Regions from separate parts of the Pseudomonas sp. NIBRBAC000502773 genome, predicted to be linked through region 1. Evidence: predicted binding sites of a transcription regulator. Region 1 holds the regulator's gene; each other region holds the start of a gene.

Region 1 (6,070 bases):
CCAGCCAGCGCTTGAGGTAGAACAGAGGCAACGCCTTGTCCCGCACGATCACCACTTCCTGGCCGTCGACCACGTTGGTGCGCGACAGGTCGAGGTGGAAGATCTCGTTGACGTTGACCAGCGGGAAGGCGAATGCCTGGTTGCCCAGCATCACCATCAGGGTCGGCATGATCGCCAGGGTCAACGGCACCTTGATGACGATCTTGGAGCCCTGGCCCTTGGTCGAGTAGATGTTGATCGAGCCGTTGAGCTGGCTGATCTTGGTCTTCACCACGTCCATGCCCACGCCACGGCCCGACACGTCGGAAATCTCGGTCTTGGTCGAGAAGCCGGGGGCGAAGATCAGGTTGTAGCACTCGGTGTCGGTCAGGCGGTCGGCGGCGTCCTTGTCCATCACGCCGCGCTTGACCGCGATATTGCGCAGGATGGTCGGGTCCATGCCCTTGCCGTCATCGGTGATCGACAGCAGGATGTGGTCGCCTTCCTGCTCGGCCGCCAGGATCACTTTGCCGCCACGGGACTTGCCCGAGGCCTCGCGTTCTTCCGGGGTTTCGACACCGTGGTCGACAGCGTTGCGCACCAAGTGGACCAGCGGGTCGGCCAGGGCCTCGACAAGGTTCTTGTCGAGGTCGGTTTCTTCACCCACCAGTTCCAGGTTGATCTCTTTCTTCAGCTGGCGCGCGAGGTCGCGAACCAGGCGCGGGAAGCGACCGAAGACTTTCTTGATCGGCTGCATGCGCGTTTTCATCACCGCGGTCTGCAGGTCGGCGGTGACCACGTCGAGGTTCGACACGGCCTTCTGCATGGCCTCATCGCCACTGCTCAGGCCCAGGCGCACCAGGCGGTTACGCACCAGTACCAGCTCGCCGACCATGTTCATGATGTCGTCCAGCCGCGCGGTATCGACCCGCACGGTGGTTTCGGCTTCACTGGCCGGTTTTTCCGCGACCGGCGCCGCAGCGGCACGCGCTGGAGCCGGGGCAGCAGTCGGCGCAGGCGCAGGCTTGGCGGCGGGCGCGGCGGCTTTGGCGGCAACCGGTGCCGCCGTGGCTGCAGCAGCGGCCGGGGCGACTTCGGTGAACTTGCCCTTGCCGTGCAGATCGTCCAGCAGTGCTTCGAATTCGTGATCGGAGATCAACCCATCGTCCGCAGGCTTGGCGTCGGCAACGGGTGCTGCCGGGGCTGCGGCCGTCGCAGCGACGGCCGGCAAGGCATCGGCCGCGAAGGTGCCCTTGCCATGCAACTGGTCGAGCAACGCTTCGAATTCATCGTCAGTGATGTCGGTGCTGGCAGAAGCGGCAGGCGCATCCGCAGCACCGGCGGCGGCACTGGCAGGCGCCACGGCGTCGGCGGCGAACTGGCCCTTGCCGTGCAATTGATCGAGCAGGGACTCGAACTCAGCGTCGGTAATGTCCTCGCTGGTCGGCGCGGCAGCCGGGGCAACCGCCGCCGGCGCTTCGGCCTCGGCCTTGACGGCACTGAGGGAGTTGAGCAGTTGCTCGAACTCGCTGTCCGTCACATCCGCTTCAGGCTCCGCCACCGGTTCCGGCTCGGGCGCGGCTTCGACCACCGGCGCTGCCGAGGTATCGGCCGGCTCCGCATAGCGCGCCAGGGCGGCCAGCAGTTCCGGAGTGGCTGCGGTAATCGGGGCACGCTCGCGCACTTCGCTGAACATGCCGTTGACCGCATCCAGTGCTTCGAGAATCACGTCCATCAACTCCGAATCAACGTGACGCTCACCCTTGCGCAGGATGTCGAACACGTTCTCGGCGATGTGGCAGCACTCCACCAGCTCATGGAGCTGGAGGAAGCCGGCGCCCCCTTTTACAGTATGAAAACCGCGAAAAATTGCATTGAGCAGGTTCGCATCATCCGGGCGGCTTTCCAGCTCGACCAGTTGTTCGGACAGTTGCTCTAAAATTTCGCCGGCCTCTACAAGGAAATCCTGAAGGATCTCTTCATCGGCGCCGAAGCTCATGTGGGTGCTCCTTAGAAGCCTAAACTGGATAACAGGTCATCTACGTCATCCTGACCTGACACAACGTCTTCACGTTTATCGGCATGAATCTGCGGACCTTCACCCTTGGCGAGATGTTTTTGTGGATCTTTTTCAGAGAGGATCGCTTCGCGGTCATGTTCGATGCCGGCAAAACGGTCGACCTGGCCGGCCATGAGTACCAATTTGAGCAGGTTGCTTTCCACTTCGGTGACCAACTGGGTCACACGCTTGATCACCTGACCGGTCAGGTCCTGGTAATCCTGGGCGAGCAGAATGTCATTGAGGTTGCTGGAAACCATGCGGTTTTCCTGCTCGCTGCGTGACAAGAACCCTTCGACCCGACGGGCCAGCTCACGAAACTCTTCCGCACCGACTTCACGGCGCATGAAGCGGCCCCAGTCAACGCTCAGGGCGTGGGCTTCCGTGGCCATGCCGTTGACCAGGGGCGTGGCGTTTTCCACCAGGTCCATGGTGCGGTTAGCCGCCGCCTCGGTCAGCCTGACCACATAGGACAGGCGTTCGGTGGCGTCGGTGATCTGCGAAATCTCTTCGGCCTGGGGCATGTGCGGGTCAATCTGGAAATTGACGATCGCGCTGTGCAGCTCGCGTGTGAGCTTGCCCACTTCCTGGTACAGGCCTCGGTCACGGGTCTGGTTGAGCTCATGGATCAACTGCACCGCGTCGCCGAACTGGCCTTTTTCAAGGCTGTCAACCAACTGGTGAGCATGCTTTTTCAGGGTCGACTCAAAGTCTCCCTGTGACGTTTCTTTATGCTCCATAGCTCCCCCGCGATGGCATCAGCCGTGGATGCGTTCGAAGATCTTTTCGATCTTCTCTTTCAAGGCCTGTGCAGTGAATGGTTTGACCACGTAACCGTTGACCCCGGCCTGGGCGGCTTCGATGATCTGTTCACGCTTGGCTTCGGCGGTCACCATCAACACGGGAAGGCTGCGCAATTTTTCGTCGGCACGCACGTGGCGCAACAAGTCGATGCCGGTCATGCCCGGCATGTTCCAGTCCGTTACCAGAAAGTCGATGCTCCCGCTGTTGAGGATCGGAATCGCCGTAAGGCCGTCATCCGCCTCGACCGTGTTTGTGAACCCAAGGTCACGCAACAGGTTTTTTATGATCCGCCGCATCGTTGAGAAGTCATCAACGATGAGGATTTTCATGTTCTTGTCCAATTCGACCTCCAAGCAGTCTTAAACGCGCCCAGCACCTGGACGCGCCATTTCAATCAACAGGCATTACACAAAAAGGACTGCCAAGGGCACCACGGCCCGAGCCCGCGAAGGCCTATCACCTTCGCGGTATCGCTTTGCAATGCTCCCCACACTGCCTGTCAGCGCGCTCGCCACTCTCCCAGACGCCCCCGCAAGCGGGCCGCGCACTGGCTATGCAACTGGCTGACACGGGATTCGCTGACCCCCAGGACCTCACCGATTTCCTTGAGGTTCAGCTCTTCGTCGTAGTACAGCGCCAACACCAACCGCTCGCGCTCCGGCAAGTTGGCAATGGCGTCCGCCAACGCTCCCTGGAAACGCTCATCTTCCAGATCACGGGACGGCTCCATATGCGCGCTCGCGCCGTCCTCGTGCAGCCCTTCGTGTTCGCCGTCCTGTAACAGGTCGTCGAAACTGAACAGGCGGCTGCCCAAGGTATCGTTCAAAATCCCGTAATAATCGTCGAGACTCAATTGGAGTTCGGCCGCAACTTCGTGATCTTTAGCGTCGCGACCGGTTTTTGCTTCAATTGCACGAATTGCGTCACTGACCATGCGTGTATTGCGGTGCACCGAACGCGGCGCCCAGTCACCCTTGCGCACCTCGTCGAGCATCGCGCCACGTATGCGGATACCCGCATACGTCTCGAAGCTCGCGCCCTTGCTCGCGTCGTACTTGGTCGACACTTCGAGCAGGCCGATCATGCCCGCCTGGATCAGGTCTTCGACCTGGACGCTGGCGGGCAGGCGTGCCAGCAGGTGATAGGCAATTCGCTTGACCAGGGGCGCATAGCGCTCGATCAACTCGCCTTGGCTGTCACGGGCAGATTTCTTGTAAGCGTTATAGCCGTTCGCTGTCATAGCACCGGTCCTGCACTCGTCTGATGCACCAATCGCTCGACGAAAAACTCCAGATGCCCCCGAGGGTTGGCAGGCAACGGCCAGGTATCGACCTTCTGGGCAATAGCCTTGAACGCCAATGCGCACTTGGAACGAGGGAACGCTTCGTAGACTGCACGCTGCTTTTGCACAGCCTTGCGCACACACTCGTCGTAGGGAACTGCACCGACGTATTGTAAGGCGACATCGAGAAAGCGATCCGTGACCTTGGTCAACTTGGCGAACAGGTTGCGGCCTTCCTGCGGGCTCTGGGCCATGTTGGCCAGGACGCGGAAGCGGTTCATGCCGTAGTCACGGTTAAGCAGTTTGATCAGGGCGTAGGCGTCGGTGATCGAGGTGGGTTCATCGCAGACCACCAGCAAGACTTCCTGCGCAGCGCGCACAAAGCTGACCACGGACTCACCGATCCCGGCGGCGGTGTCGATCACCAGCACGTCGAGGTTGTCGCCGATGTCACTGAATGCCTGGATCAGGCCGGCATGCTGCGCCGGGCTCAGGTGCACCATGCTCTGGGTACCGGAGGCGGCCGGCACGATGCGGATCCCGCCAGGGCCCTGGAGCAGCACGTCACGCAGCTCACAGCGCCCCTCGATCACATCGGCCAGGGTATGTTTGGGCGTCAGTCCCAGCAGAACGTCGACGTTCGCCAGCCCCAGGTCAGCATCCAGCAGCATGACGCGACGGCCAAGCTCTGCCAGGGCCAGGGACAAATTCACTGACACGTTAGTTTTCCCGACGCCACCTTTGCCGCCGGTCACCGCGATCACCTGTACGGGATGCATGCTGCCCATTTTATTTCTTTACCTTGTCTTGCTTAGACGCAGGCTACATGGCTTGGCCGCGTGAATCGCTTGCAGACCATCGATGTAGGTACATTTCACGGTGTTCATCGCACCTCAACCCACCCGTTTTGCCGGGTTGTGGTAAAGGTCGGCGAACATATCGGCCATCGCTTCCTCGCTAGGCTCTTCTTGCATTTGCACGCTGACGGCGCGGCTGACCAGCTGATGACGGCGCGGCAGATGCAAATCATCCGGGATCCGCGGCCCGTCGGTCAGGTAGGCAACCGGTAGTTCATGGCTGATAGCCAGGCTCAACACTTCGCCCAGGCTGGCGGTTTCATCCAGTTTAGTCAGGATGCAACCGGCCAGACCGCAACGCTTGTAGCTATGGTACGCAGCGGTAAGAACCTGTTTCTGGCTGGTGGTTGCAAGCACCAGGTAATTTTTCGACTTGATGCCACGCCCGGCCAGGCTTTCCAGTTGCAGGCGCAACGCCGGATCGCTGGCCTGCAGGCCGGCGGTGTCGATCAGCACCACGCGCTTGCGCAGCAACGGATCGAGCGCGTTGGCCAGGGACTGGCCCGGATCGACATGGGTGACCGGCACATTGAGGATACGGCCCAGGGTCTTGAGCTGTTCCTGGGCGCCGATGCGATAGCTGTCCATGCTCACCAGCGCGATGTTGTTCGCGCCGTACTTGAGCACATAGCGCGCCGCCAGCTTGGCCAGGGTGGTGGTCTTGCCCATGCCGGCAGGGCCGACCATGGCGATCACACCGCCCTCTTCCAGGGGTTCGATTTCCGGGGTGGCGATCATCCGCGCCAGGTGGGCCAGCAACATGCGCCAGGCCTGGCGAGGCTCTTCGATTTCGGTGGTCAGGGCCAGCAGGTCGCGGGACAACGGGCCGGACAGGCCGATGCGTTGCAGGCGGCGCCAGAGGTTGGCCTGGTGCGGTTTGCTGCCTTGCAGTTGGGTCCAGGCCAGCGAACCCAGTTGGACTTCCAGCAGTTCGCGCAGGCCGTTGAGTTCAAAACGCATCGAGTCGAAGACGCGCTGGTCGACTGCGGCGGCCGGGGCTGGCGCGGCAGGACGCGGCGGTTCGATGAATGTTGGCTCAACCAGCGGCTCGGCGGCGGTCAGCGGCAGGCCGGCGAACAACTGGCGATT
Region 2 (6,070 bases), 1.3 Mb from region 1:
CGCGTTTCCACCAGCAATGGATGCCGGAAACCACCAACCTGGAGACCTTCGCGGTCAGCCCGGACACCCAGAAGATTCTGGAAAGCTGGGGCCACAAGTTTGCCGGGCCGCAGGACGCCAACCACTTGGCGGCGATCCTGGTGGGCGCACCGTCCCTGGAGGGCAAGCCGGTGGGTAACAACCGCTTCTATGGGGCGAATGACCCGCGTCGTAATACCGGCCTGTCGCTGGGCTACTAACCCCCCCTAAAACCAAACACCGCGTCCTGTCTGGCAGGCTGCGGTGTTTTTATTGGGGCGGCTTCGCCACCCAGCGCGGGGCAAGCCCGCTCACCACAACAGCTGTTCTACCGCAGCAAACGCGGCGGTGCGGCGCTCCTCCCAACTCCCCCTGATGACCACCACCGCCTGTCGATGCGCCTGCATCCACGCCAGGCTGTCCTGGAAAAACGCCTGGCGGTCGGCCAGTTCCGGTTGGCAGCGCTGGCCGTCGGCGGTCCATTCCACATCATCCGGCGACAGCAGCAGGTGCAGGTCGTAATGCCGCGCCAGCAGTTCGTCGTCGAGCCATGCCGGGTAGTCGCCGAACAGGGTCTGGCTCCAGAGTCTGTTGGTCAGCAGGTGCGTGTCGAGGACCAGCAGGCGCGGCTGCCGGGCGCGGGCGGCATCTTCCCAGGCCAGTTGGCCGTGGGCGATGGCCGGGATATCCCCCAGGTGGGTGTCGCGCTGGTGCCGGTCGATGAAATACCGCACGTACTCACCGACCATCAGCCCACCGAAATGCGCGTGCAGCTCGGCAGCCAGCCAGCTTTTACCGCTGGACTCGGGACCGGCCAGGACCACCACCTTCATGCGCGTAACGCCGGGTCGGCGCGCCATTCACGCCAGCCTTGCACGGCGATCACGGTGAACAGGGCATAGAGCGCAGCGGTGAGGTACAAGCCTTTGTAGAGGAACAGCCCGACAAAAATCACGTCCACGGCAATCCACAGCGGCCAGCATTGCACGCGTTTCTGCGCCATCCACAGTTGCGCCACCAGGCTGAAACCGGTGAGGGCGGCGTCGAGCCAGGGCTGGGCGGCATCGGTCCAGTGCGCCATCGCAGCGCCCAGCAGCAGGCTGCCGACCGCACCGATGGTCATGCTGGTCATGATTGCCGGCCAACCCAGGCGGGTGACCTGGCGCCCTTGCCTGACCTCGCCGGCGCGGGTCCACTGCCACCAGCCGTAGACTTGCAGGGCGGCGTAGACCACTTGCAGCAGCATGTCGGAATAGAGCTTCACGTCATAGAACACCCAGGTGTACAGCAACACCATCACCAGGCCGATGGGCCAGCACCAGGGGTTTTGCTTGACCGTCAGCCAGACAGCGATCACCCCCAGGGCGGCGGCGAACAGTTCAAGCCCGGACATGGCGGTTCCTTGGGAGAGTGGGAGAGGGCGGGGATTGTAACCAGAGGCCAGCAATCTTCAAAACACAGTAAGGCAAATGTGGGAGGGGGCTTGCCCCCGATAGCGGAGGGTCAGCTGCACATATGCAGACTGATGTATCGCCATCGGGGGCAAGCCCCCTCCCACATTTGGAGCAGTGTTAGACCTTGAACTGGCGCAAGAGGCCGTCGAGCTGCTCGCTCAGCCCGCGTAAATGCACGCTGGCCACGTTGGACTGCTCGGCCGCCATTGCGGTGCTGTGGGACAGGCTCGCAGCCTGGGTGACGTTCTGGTTGATGTCTTCCACCACATGGGCCTGTTGCAGGGTAGCGCTGGCAATCGAGGCATTCAAACCGTTGAGGTTGTGCAGCGCCTGGCCGATGGCAGTGAGGCTGGCACCGGCCTGGCCGGCTTGTTCGATGGTCAGTTGCGAGGCGCTGTGGCTGTCGCTGATCACCTTGACCGCGGCTTCCGAGTGACCTTGCAGGCGCTCGATCATCGCCTGGATCTCGGCGGTGGATTTCTGCGTGCGCTGGGCCAGCAGGCGGACTTCATCGGCCACCACGGCAAAACCACGGCCTTGTTCCCCGGCGCGCGCCGCTTCGATGGCGGCGTTGAGGGCCAGCAGGTTGGTCTGGTCGGCGATGGAGCGGATCACTTCCAACACACCACCGATCTGCGTGCTTTCGCTGGACAAGGTGCGGATCACTTCCACGGCCTGGCTGATGGTGGTGGAGAGTTGGTCGATCTGCTGCAGGCTGCTGTCGATATTGACCTGGCCTTGCTGCGCCTGGGCCTGGGCATCGCGCATTTCGCTGGCGGCGTGTTCGGCGTTCTTGGCCACGTCCTGCACGCCGTAGGTGACTTCATTGATGGCGGTGGCCACCAGTTCCATCTGCTGGGACTGCTGCTGGCTGCGGTCGTGGGCCTGGGTCGCGTTGTTGCCCAGTTCCGTGGACGACTGCCCCAGGGCGTTGGCGCACACCTGCAACTGGCTGACGACCTGGCGCAGCTTGGCCGTGAAGGTGTTGAAGTGCTGGGACAGCTGGGTGACTTCGTCGCGGCCGTGGGCGTCGAGGCTGCGGGTCAGGTCGCTTTCGCCGCTGGCGATATTGCCCATGGCATTCACCGCATCCTGCAAGGGGCGCACGATGCTGCGGGCAATCAGCGATACGAGCAGGGCCATCACCAGTGCGATGCCGAGGACGATAAGCGAGGCCTTCCACACTTGGCTGTTGAACTCGGCCTGCACATCGTCCACGTACACGCCGGAGCCGATGATCCAGCCCCACGGCTCGAACAACTGGATATACGAGGTTTTCGCCACCGGCGCCTCCGCACCCGGCTTCGGCCAGCGGTAGTTGATGATGCCGGCACCCTTGGCCTTGGCCAGGATCACGAACTCGTTGAACACGGCAAACCCGTCGGGATCGCGGATGGCCGAGAGATTCTGGCCGTCCAGCTTGGGGTTGGCCGGGTGCATGATCATCACGGGGGTGAGGTCATTGATCCAGAAATAGTCGTCGTGGTCATAGCGCAAGCCGCGCACTGCGCTCAGGGCTTGTTTTTGCGCCGCTTCGCGGGTCATAACCCCGGTGGTTTCGAGGCTGTGATAAAACGTCAGGATCCCGCTGGCGGTCTGGACCACGTGCTGGGTCTGCTGGCGCTTGGCCTGGTACAGGTCGTCGTGGATCTGCTTGAGCATCAGCAAACCCAGGGCCATCAGCATCAGCACGGCGACGATCAGGATCATCCAGAGGCGTCGGCTGATCGACATATTGCGCAAACTGTTCATCGTCCTGTCACTCCGGGCTTTTTATAATTGTGGGCGTCGCATCGACTTTTACGCCTTGTCTGATAGGCTTTCGGCCTGAAATCGCAAAACCTGAGTACTGCCTGATTTTTCACAGAATTTTTGCAGGCCGGCATTGACCATGGTCAACACCGGGCACTTGAGTGCGCTCGTCAGTGAACCATTAAAAGATTGATAAGGCATGCCACAGCGCATGACCTTTGGGGGAAGCATGGATTTTTGGACCGCCATTCAGGCATTGATTCTTGGCGTCGTGGAGGGGCTTACCGAGTTCCTGCCGATCTCCAGCACCGGCCACCAGATTATCGTCGCCGATTTGCTCGACTTCGGCGGCGAACGCGCCATGGCGTTCAACATCATCATCCAGCTGGGCGCCATCCTCGCGGTGGTCTGGGAATTCCGGCGCAAGATCCTCGATGTGGTCACCGGCTTGCCGACCCAGCGCAATGCCCAACGCTTCACGGTCAACCTGCTGATCGCGTTCCTGCCCGCCGTGGTCCTGGGGGTGATCTTTGCCGACCTGATTCACCATTACCTGTTCAACCCGATCACCGTGGCCACCGCGTTGGTGATTGGCGGCATTGTCATGCTGTGGGCCGAACGCCGCGAGCATGAAGTGCATGCGGAAAGCGTCGATGACATCACCTGGAAAGACGCGCTCAAGGTCGGTTTTGCCCAGTGCCTGGCGATGATCCCAGGTACGTCGCGCTCCGGCTCGACCATCATCGGCGGCCTGCTGTTCGGCCTGTCGCGCAAGACCGCCACCGAGTTTTCGTTCTTCCTGGCCATGCCGACCATGGTCGGTGCGGCGGTGTACTCGGGCTACAAATACCGCGATCTGTTCCAGCCGGCGGAGCTGCCGGTGTTCGCCATCGGCTTCGTCACCTCGTTCATCTTCGCGATGATCGCGGTCAAGGGCCTGCTCAAGTTCATCGCCAGCCATAGCTACGCGGCGTTCGCCTGGTACCGCATTGCGTTCGGCCTGTTGATCCTGGCGACCTGGCAATTCGGCTGGATCGACTGGGCAGCGGCCAAGGCATGATGATTCAGCATCCGCGCTTGAAAGCGGCGATCTTTGTGCTGCTGTGCGCGGCGCCGCTGGTGGGGTCGGTATTGGTGTGGCAACGCGGCGAAACCGTGATCCCGCTGGTGGCCTATGGGGTGGTCAGCGTGATCGCGTTTTTCCTGTATTGGAGCGACAAGCGCAAGGCCCGCACCGACAGTTGGCGCACCCCGGAAAACATCCTCCACGCCGTGGAACTGGCGGGCGGCTGGCCGGGGGCGCTGATTGCCCAGCAGGTGTTCCGGCACAAGACACGCAAGGTGTCTTACCAGGTGCTGTTCTGGGTGATCGTGTTGTTGCACCAGGTGTTCTGGCTGGACCAGTTGTTCCTCGGCGGCACGCTACTGTCCGTTCTCTAGCAGCAACCCCACCTGCGTGCGCTTGGGCAGTTTGCTCACCACCAACTGGTGGGAGCGCTGCAACAGGCTACGCAGTTCCTCGGCCCCCAGCGGGTAGGGCGTGTTCATGATGATCCACTGCGCGCGTGCCAGGTACGGCGCCGGGTGGATGCCGGGACGGTCCACATGGCCGAGGAACAATTCCTTGTCGACCTTGAACGCCAGCGAGTCGCCGCGCAGATTCTGCAGGGCGAACATCTTGTTGCCGGCGATCGAGAACACCCGCACGCCGCCCCATTTGTAGTCTTCCCGCGCGCCGGGCAGGCTCAGGCAGAACGTCGCGACCTGTGCTTCGGTCATTTTCATAGCAGGCGGTCTCCGCAGCTTTTGAAGCCTTCTTCCAGGTAATCGATCCAGGCGCGAATCGCCGGCAGCACGCCACGGCGATGCGGGTAGACGGCCTGCAGCCAGCCGCCCGGCAACGACCACTCCGGCAGCAACTGTACGAGCCGGCCGCTGGCCAGTTCTTCTTCGCAGTACATCATTGGCAGCACGGTAAAGCCCAGGCCCATGATGGCGCTGGCCTTGCGTACGTTGAAGTCATCGACGCCCAGGCGCGCTTCCATCACCAGGTCGTGGGGGTTGCCTTCGGGATCGAGGATGCGTTGGTGCACCATGCGGTCAGCTTCCAGCGCGCCGAGTATCGGCAGTTGCTTGAGGTCGTCGAGGGTGTTGATGTGCCGACCGTGCAAAAAGTTCGGGCTGGCGACCAGGGCCGTCTGGGCGGGGCGCAGGCGCTTGGTGACCAGCAGCGGGTCTTCATCGCCCAGTTCGCGCACGCGCAGCGCCACATCGATGCCTTCGGCTACCAGGTCGACACGGCGGTTGACCAGGGTCATCTCCAGCTGCACCTGGGGGTGGGCAGCCAGAAAACCCGCGACCACATCCGGCATCATGTTTTGCGCCAGGCCCACCGGGCACGTCACCCTCAGCCGCCCGCGCGGTTCACTGGACATGCTGGCGACGGCCTCGTCGGCCATTTCCGCTTCCAGCAGCATCGCCTGGCAGTGGCGCAGGTAGCGCTCGCCGACGGCGGTCAGGGTCAGTTGCCGCGTGGTGCGTTGCAGCAGGCGCGCGCCGAGGCGCTCTTCCAGCTCGGCAATGCGCCGCGACAGCCGCGACTTGGGAATGCCCAACAGCCGTCCGGCCGCCGCGAAGCCGCCGGCTTCGACGACTTTGGCAAAATAGTAGAGGTCGTTGAGGTCTTGCATGGTCAGCCTATTGTCCTGTCAGTGGGACAAACTATCGCATTTCAGGCGTCTTATCGACTATTGGTTTCATGCGTAGCATCCCCTTCATCTGATCGCCACTGTCGATCCCACACTCGGAGATCCACCATGAAACTGTTGCACATCGATTCCAGCATC
Region 3 (6,070 bases), 1.8 Mb from region 1:
TCGTGCGTGGCGCCACCGGCCTGGTGACCGGTGCGGGCAACCCGTCGGCGGCCATCAACCTGGTCCGCAAGCGGCCGCTGGACGAACAGAAAGTCACCCTCACCGGCGCCGCCGGCAGCTGGGACGACTACCGTGGCGAGCTCGACGCCTCCAGCCCGCTCAATGACAGCGGCACCTGGCGCGGCCGGGTGGTCACCTCCTACCGCGACGCCAACAGCTTCATCGACAACGCCGAGTCCTATCACGGCCTGTTCTATGCCGTCACCGAGGCCGACCTGAGCGAAGACACCACACTGACCCTCGGCTTCTCGAACCAGAAGGACAAGACCAACTACTTCTGGGGCTCGTCGATGATCGGCCAGGACGGCCATCACCTGGACCTGCCGCGCTCCTACAATCCCGGTACCGACTGGGAGAACAAGGACCAGGAAATCAACACGGTCTTCGCCGAACTGCGCCAGCGCCTGGCCAATGACTGGAAGCTTCAGGTCAACGCCAACTACGCCGAACAGAACGCGTTGTTTTCCGGTTCCTACCAGTCGCGCTGGGTCAACAACACCCTGGCGCGCACGGTCTACCAGGCCGCCTACGATGAAAACCAGGCCGGTGTCGACGCCTTTGCCAGCGGCCCGTTCCAGGCATTCGGGCGCACCCATGAACTGGTGGTGGGCGCCAGCCGACGCATCTACGACATGACCACCCACAACTACAGCCCCTACGACACCAACTGGCCCCTCACCGCGGGCAAACCGGACTTCGTCCACACCACCAACGACCGTGAAGTCACCACCCAGGACGGTGTCTACGTGACCACGCGCCTGAGCCTGGCGGACCCGTTGAAGCTGATACTCGGCGGGCGCCTGGACTGGTATGACTACGATGCCCACGGCAGCAACGACGGCGACTATCACGTCACCCGCAACCTCACCCGCTACGCGGGGCTGATCTACGAGCTGGACGATCACCACTCGGTGTACGTCAGCTACAGCGACATCTTTACGCCGCAGAGCGCCAAGGACACCTCCGGCACTCCGGTCAAGCCGATTGTCGGCAAGAACTACGAGGTCGGCATCAAGGGCGAATACCTGGGTGGCGCGCTGAATGCGAGCGTGGCGCTGTTCCGTGTCGACCAGGAAAATCGCGCCACCCAGGTGACCGTGCAAAACTGCCCACAGACGGAGTGCTATGAGGCCTCCGGCGAGATTCGCAGCCAGGGGATCGACTTCGAACTGCAAGGCGCGCTGACCGAGAACTGGCAGGTCGGCGGTGGCTACACCTACGCGCGTACCCACACCATCAAGGATGAAGCCAACCCGCAGAAGGTCAACAAGCAGTACGACACGGACGTTCCGGAGCACCTGTTCAAGCTGACCACCCGCTACAACTTCCAGGGCCCGCTGGAGAAACTGCGCGTGGGCGGCAACATCTCCTGGCAAAGCCGCCTGTACAACGACGTCAAGCTGGCTGACGGCAGCACCTACCGCCTCCAACAGGGGGCCTACGCCGTCACCGACCTGATGGCCGGCTACAAGGTCAACGACCACCTCGACCTGCAGCTCAACGCCAACAACATCTTCGACCGCCGCTATTACTCCAGCATCGCCAACTCCGTGAGCTATGGCGGTGATGCCTACGGCACCCCACGCAACATGATGCTGACGGCCAAGTACAGCTTCTGATCCACCTGGCAAAAGGGGGTCCTAATGTGGGAGGGGGCTTGCTCCCGATAGCGGTGGGTCAGTCAAGAATGCTGTGACTGTGCTACCGCTATCGGGAGCAAGCCCCCTCCCACATTGACCCCGCTTGCCACCAGGAATGTATTCTGCCCCCTCCAAACGCGTTCGCGCTTAAAGTCCCCTCCCCCAATGCCGATAAGCTTTTTGGTTCCCTGCACCTGCAAAGTGCCTGATACCGGCTTTGCTCTGTACCCGCGGGCCGTAGTGGCACGCCGCATGCTTTGATCCTTGCCAGACCACATGGAGTAAGAGTGAATGCCCGCACGCGTACGTTTCCTGGAGCACTACCGCAAGGCAGACCGCATCATGCTGGCATTGATCTGGCTGATGACGCTGTTCTCCGTCGGGCTTGCGTTCTGGCACGATACCCTGACCCAGGCGATTGTCGTCGGGGGCGGTACCAGCACGGTGCTCACCGCGCTCTACCGCGCCATCGGCGGCACACGGGTGATGCGTTGCGCACTGGGCGCGGGCTTGATGGTCATGGCGGCGCTGCACATCAACCAGGCCCAGGGCGTGATCGAAGCGCACTTCGGGATTTTCGCGCTGCTGGCGGTGCTGACGTTCTATCGAGACTGGCTGCCGATCCTGGTGGCCGCCCTGACGATTGCCGTGCACCACTTGGTGTTCCATGCGTTGCAGCATCAAGGCTTCCCGGTGTTCGTGATGGCGCATCACGGCGGTTGGACCATGGTGTTTGTCCACGCCTTCTACGTCGTGATGGAAACCATCGCCCTGCTCTACCTCGCGGTGAACAGCCAGGCCGAGGCGGTGGAAAGCGAGGAAATGCTGGAAAAAATGCTCGCCGTCACCACCCAATTCACCGTGGAAAGCGCCAAAGGTGAAGGCAAGGTGCACGTCTCCCTTGCCAAGCGCTTTGACCATTTCCTGCAACAAATCACCCACCTCATCGACGGCGTCGCCCGCGACTCCCACGGCCTCGGCCAACTCGGCCAGGAACTGGCCCACGCCAGCGGTACCCTGGAAAAAGGCGCTCGCCACCAACTGGCCGAAATCGCGCAAATGACCGACTCCATGCAGCGCATGGAAGACGCCATGGGCCACATTACGGTGCACGTCGAAGAAGCGGTTGAACACGCGGGCGTCGCCAGCCAACAAATCCTGCGTGGCCAGGAAAGCGTCGGCCGCGCCCAACACGAAATCACCCAACTGGCCACACGCCTGGAAGGCACCCACCACACCGTCCAAGGCCTGGCGGTCCAGGCCGAACAAATCGGCTCGGTACTGGAAGTCATCAGCAGCATCGCTAACCAGACCAACCTCCTCGCCCTCAACGCCGCCATCGAAGCCGCCCGCGCCGGCGAACAAGGCCGCGGCTTCGCCGTCGTCGCCGACGAAGTGCGCAGCCTGGCGCAACGCACCGCCGTCTCCACCCAGGAAATCAAAACCATCATCGAAGGCCTGCAGCAAGGCAGCCGCCAGGCCGTGGAAGCCATGCACGACAGCCGCCAGGGCGTGGAACGGTGTGTGGAGGACAGCCAGCTGGCAGTGGAAATGCTGCGAGCGGTGGGCAATGACATTACTCAGATCGATGCGCTGAATGGGCGGATTGTCTCCACCACACGCGAACAGACTTCGGCGAATCAGGCGATTGTCGGGCGCTTGCAATCGGTGCAGAGCATTGCGCAAAACACCGCTGACGACGTGGAGATGCTGGCCAGGAGCAGCGAGCAGCTGCCGCCGATTGCGGTGCGGTTGGATGCGTTGGGGAGGCGGTTTCACCCGTGATAGTTTGGGGCTCGCCATCGGCCGGAAGCCATCACGGGTCTCGTCTTGACGGCCCGGGCCGCCCCTGGTCCTGAGCGTTCGCTTAGTCTTGCTTGACCAGCTCGACCCTGCGGTTTTCAGCTTTGCCTGCCTCGGTGGCGTTGTCGGCCACCGGGTCAGCCTCGCCAAATCCGGCCGCAGATAACCTCGCTGCGTCGATGCCCTTGGCGGTGATGGCGGCCTCGACGGCCTTGGCGCGGCCGTATGACAGTGTCTTGTTGTGCGCGGGATCACCGGTGTGATCGGTGTAGCCGTTAATGGCCAGTTTCAACGACGTATTTTGCTTGAGTAACAACAACACTTGTTCGATCTGTGGCTGTGAACCCGGAAGGATGCGGGTCTGGTCAGTCGCAAAGTTGATGTGCAATGCCACCTTGCCGGTTTTATCTATCTGCGCTTTCAGTTCACTGGCCGGCAACAGGCTGGCCGTTATTTGCAGCGGTTTGGTTTCGGCAATCAGCAGGCCGCCGCCGAACGCGTAGCTGCACAAATGAATCCAGATATCGCGGTCGGCGCGATGGATAACAAACACCTGCGCGGCGTTATTCCAAATGTCCCCCAGGCCACTGTTGTATTTAAGCGCAAAGTCCCGCGGCCATTCTTTGATCTTCTGGCCAGGGTCTTCCGGAATCCTGCCATCGAAGATCTTGCTGCCGCCCAACGAGGACACTACGGACTCGAGGTTGCGCTGCAATTCCAGGTCGGAGAACGCCTTGCCCTGCTCGGCGTCGATATGGGCTGACCAGACCTTGCCTTCTACCACTGCCAGGCGATCCCCGGTCCAGAAGGGTACCTGATCAAAGTCGGAGACATCGGGCGCGGTGGCGATGACATATCCGTCGGGAAGGGCGATGTAGGGAAAGGCGCCCAACGGCACGTTCGACACGTTAAGGCTCGCGGCATCGAATACCGTGTTGTCTGCTCCGCTCTCGAATGACGAGGCTTGAATGCTCAGCCCCAGGGTGACGATTAAAACCAGGGTAGTCGCTGCTGTTTTTTTCACTAACGTCATGTTATTCCCGCAAATCCTTAGCACCCAGGGTGATGGTCGAGCGGATAAAGGGTGCTGCTGTCGTTGGCTGCTTATAAAACCGGGGCTATCGAGATAACTCAATAGCACAGCTGCCCTATTGCATCGCGCTTTGGCGCTGGATCACAGTTGTTCGCGCTCTAACAGGTCTTTTCTACGCTATTCGACGCTGCCGATCGTATTGAACAGGGATGCTTTTTTTGAAACCTATAACCACCAGAAAAATTGAAATGAACGCTGCGCTGGCGATGACCTTGATCTCGCTGTTAACCACCAGCGCTACCTGGACCGAGGCGGCCGTTGCTGCTACGGCCTCATCGGCGCCGTGTACCAATGAAGCGGATTTCCAGGCCGGCACCGTTGTGGAGTCTGAAAGTCGCGACAACACCTCTGCGGTAACCAATCGTAGTAAAACCGAAACGCTGGGCCCTGAAGACTTCGCCGGGGCCAACCCGGTGGCGTCATTACACACCACGTTCATAAGCAATTCGCCGGTGTATTTAACGACCACCTTTGCGCAAATCAAGGACGGCCAGCTGATTCGCTATGGTGATCGGCACGGTGCCGGGCCTTCGTTGACCACGACCCTTTACACCCCGCCTCCCACCACGCCGCTGGATTTACAACCTGGGCAGACAGTCGCCGTCAGTTACAAGAACCAGGTCGTCAGCGGCGGCACCACGCTTGAGTTTGAGGTATCAGAAAAGCTGACCTACCACGGCCGCGAGACGATCAAGACAGCACTCGGGACGTTCGAGACCTGTCGCTTCACCAATGAAATTTCCACTGGATCAACGTCCGGTCAACAACCGACCCAGAAGGTCGTGGTGCAGAATTGGTTTGCTGCCGAAGGGCCCTACCGTGGGCAATCAATCAGGTCGGCCAGCCTCTCCGGAACCAATGGAGGACAGGAGCGGCTCGTTGAAGTGGTCAAGATGCGATATGAGACGCGAGCCAACTAGGTAGCTTTATGCCCAGGCGATGAGAAGGAGGATAGCACTGCCCTTCCTGGCAACGGGTTCAAGCACGCTGTTTGTGCCGCAGTTGCATCGAGCAAAATGTACTTAATTGCTTAATGGCCTTTAGTAACTAGTACAGGTGTACTAGTTCAGCTGTTCTATATCATAAGTTGTATGAGTCGGACATGATCAAAGCGTGTTTTCATTGATCTGGACGGGTTGTGCTTGCTGATATGAGTTGCCGAATTGTGGTGGCGGACGAACACCCACTTTATCGAGAGGGCATGACAGGACTACTGGAGTGCTTAATACCTGGAGCAAAAATAAAACAGGCAGGAAACCTGGAGGAAGTCTGGGCTCTCCTGAATCGCTGGCAACCTGTCGCCATGCTGTTTATCGAAGTATATTTGCCAGGGCTTTGCTCCTTGAAAGAGCTTGCAAAACTGTGCGAGGAAAGAGGCACTACTGCAGTCGTTGTTGTTTCGACAGTCGATGACAGCGTGGTCATTACCCGAGTGATGGAAGCCGGCGCCAATGGTTTTATTGGCAAGAACATT

Evidence for each region. The regulator FliA, encoded in region 1, starts transcription of late flagellar genes. The targets are predictions, from matches to a motif close to CTAAAGTTTNNNNNNNNNNNGCCGNTAA.
Region 2: a site for FliA is predicted at 3,292-3,319, ahead of NIBR502773_RS00790 (methyl-accepting chemotaxis protein). Genes of this name have one in related genera too.
Region 3: a site for FliA is predicted at 1,848-1,875, ahead of NIBR502773_RS29100 (methyl-accepting chemotaxis protein). Genes of this name have one in related genera too.

What each region holds. Positions count from the first base shown of each region.
Region 1 is NZ_CP041189.1:1,477,212-1,483,281, forward strand. It holds gene NIBR502773_RS06660 (chemotaxis protein CheA) at 1-1,978, opposite strand, end outside; gene NIBR502773_RS06665 (protein phosphatase CheZ) at 1,990-2,778, opposite strand; gene NIBR502773_RS06670 (chemotaxis response regulator CheY) at 2,797-3,171, opposite strand; gene fliA (RNA polymerase sigma factor FliA) at 3,342-4,082, opposite strand; gene fleN (flagellar synthesis regulator FleN) at 4,079-4,912, opposite strand; gene flhF (flagellar biosynthesis protein FlhF) at 5,018-6,070, opposite strand, start outside.
Region 2 is NZ_CP041189.1:194,638-200,707, reverse strand. It holds gene ggt (gamma-glutamyltransferase) at 1-239, shown strand, start outside; gene NIBR502773_RS00800 (AAA family ATPase) at 330-851, opposite strand; gene pnuC (nicotinamide riboside transporter PnuC) at 848-1,411, opposite strand; gene NIBR502773_RS00790 (methyl-accepting chemotaxis protein) at 1,590-3,224, opposite strand; gene NIBR502773_RS00785 (undecaprenyl-diphosphate phosphatase) at 3,454-4,284, shown strand; gene NIBR502773_RS00780 (DUF1294 domain-containing protein) at 4,281-4,664, shown strand; gene NIBR502773_RS00775 (MmcQ/YjbR family DNA-binding protein) at 4,647-5,009, opposite strand; gene NIBR502773_RS00770 (LysR substrate-binding domain-containing protein) at 5,006-5,914, opposite strand; gene NIBR502773_RS00765 (FMN-dependent NADH-azoreductase) at 6,041-6,070, shown strand, end outside.
Region 3 is NZ_CP041189.1:6,356,529-6,362,598, reverse strand. It holds gene NIBR502773_RS29105 (TonB-dependent siderophore receptor) at 1-1,679, shown strand, start outside; gene NIBR502773_RS29100 (methyl-accepting chemotaxis protein) at 1,992-3,485, shown strand; gene NIBR502773_RS29095 (OmpA family protein) at 3,568-4,536, opposite strand; gene NIBR502773_RS29090 (DUF3108 domain-containing protein) at 4,803-5,516, shown strand; gene NIBR502773_RS29085 (response regulator transcription factor) at 5,747-6,070, shown strand, end outside.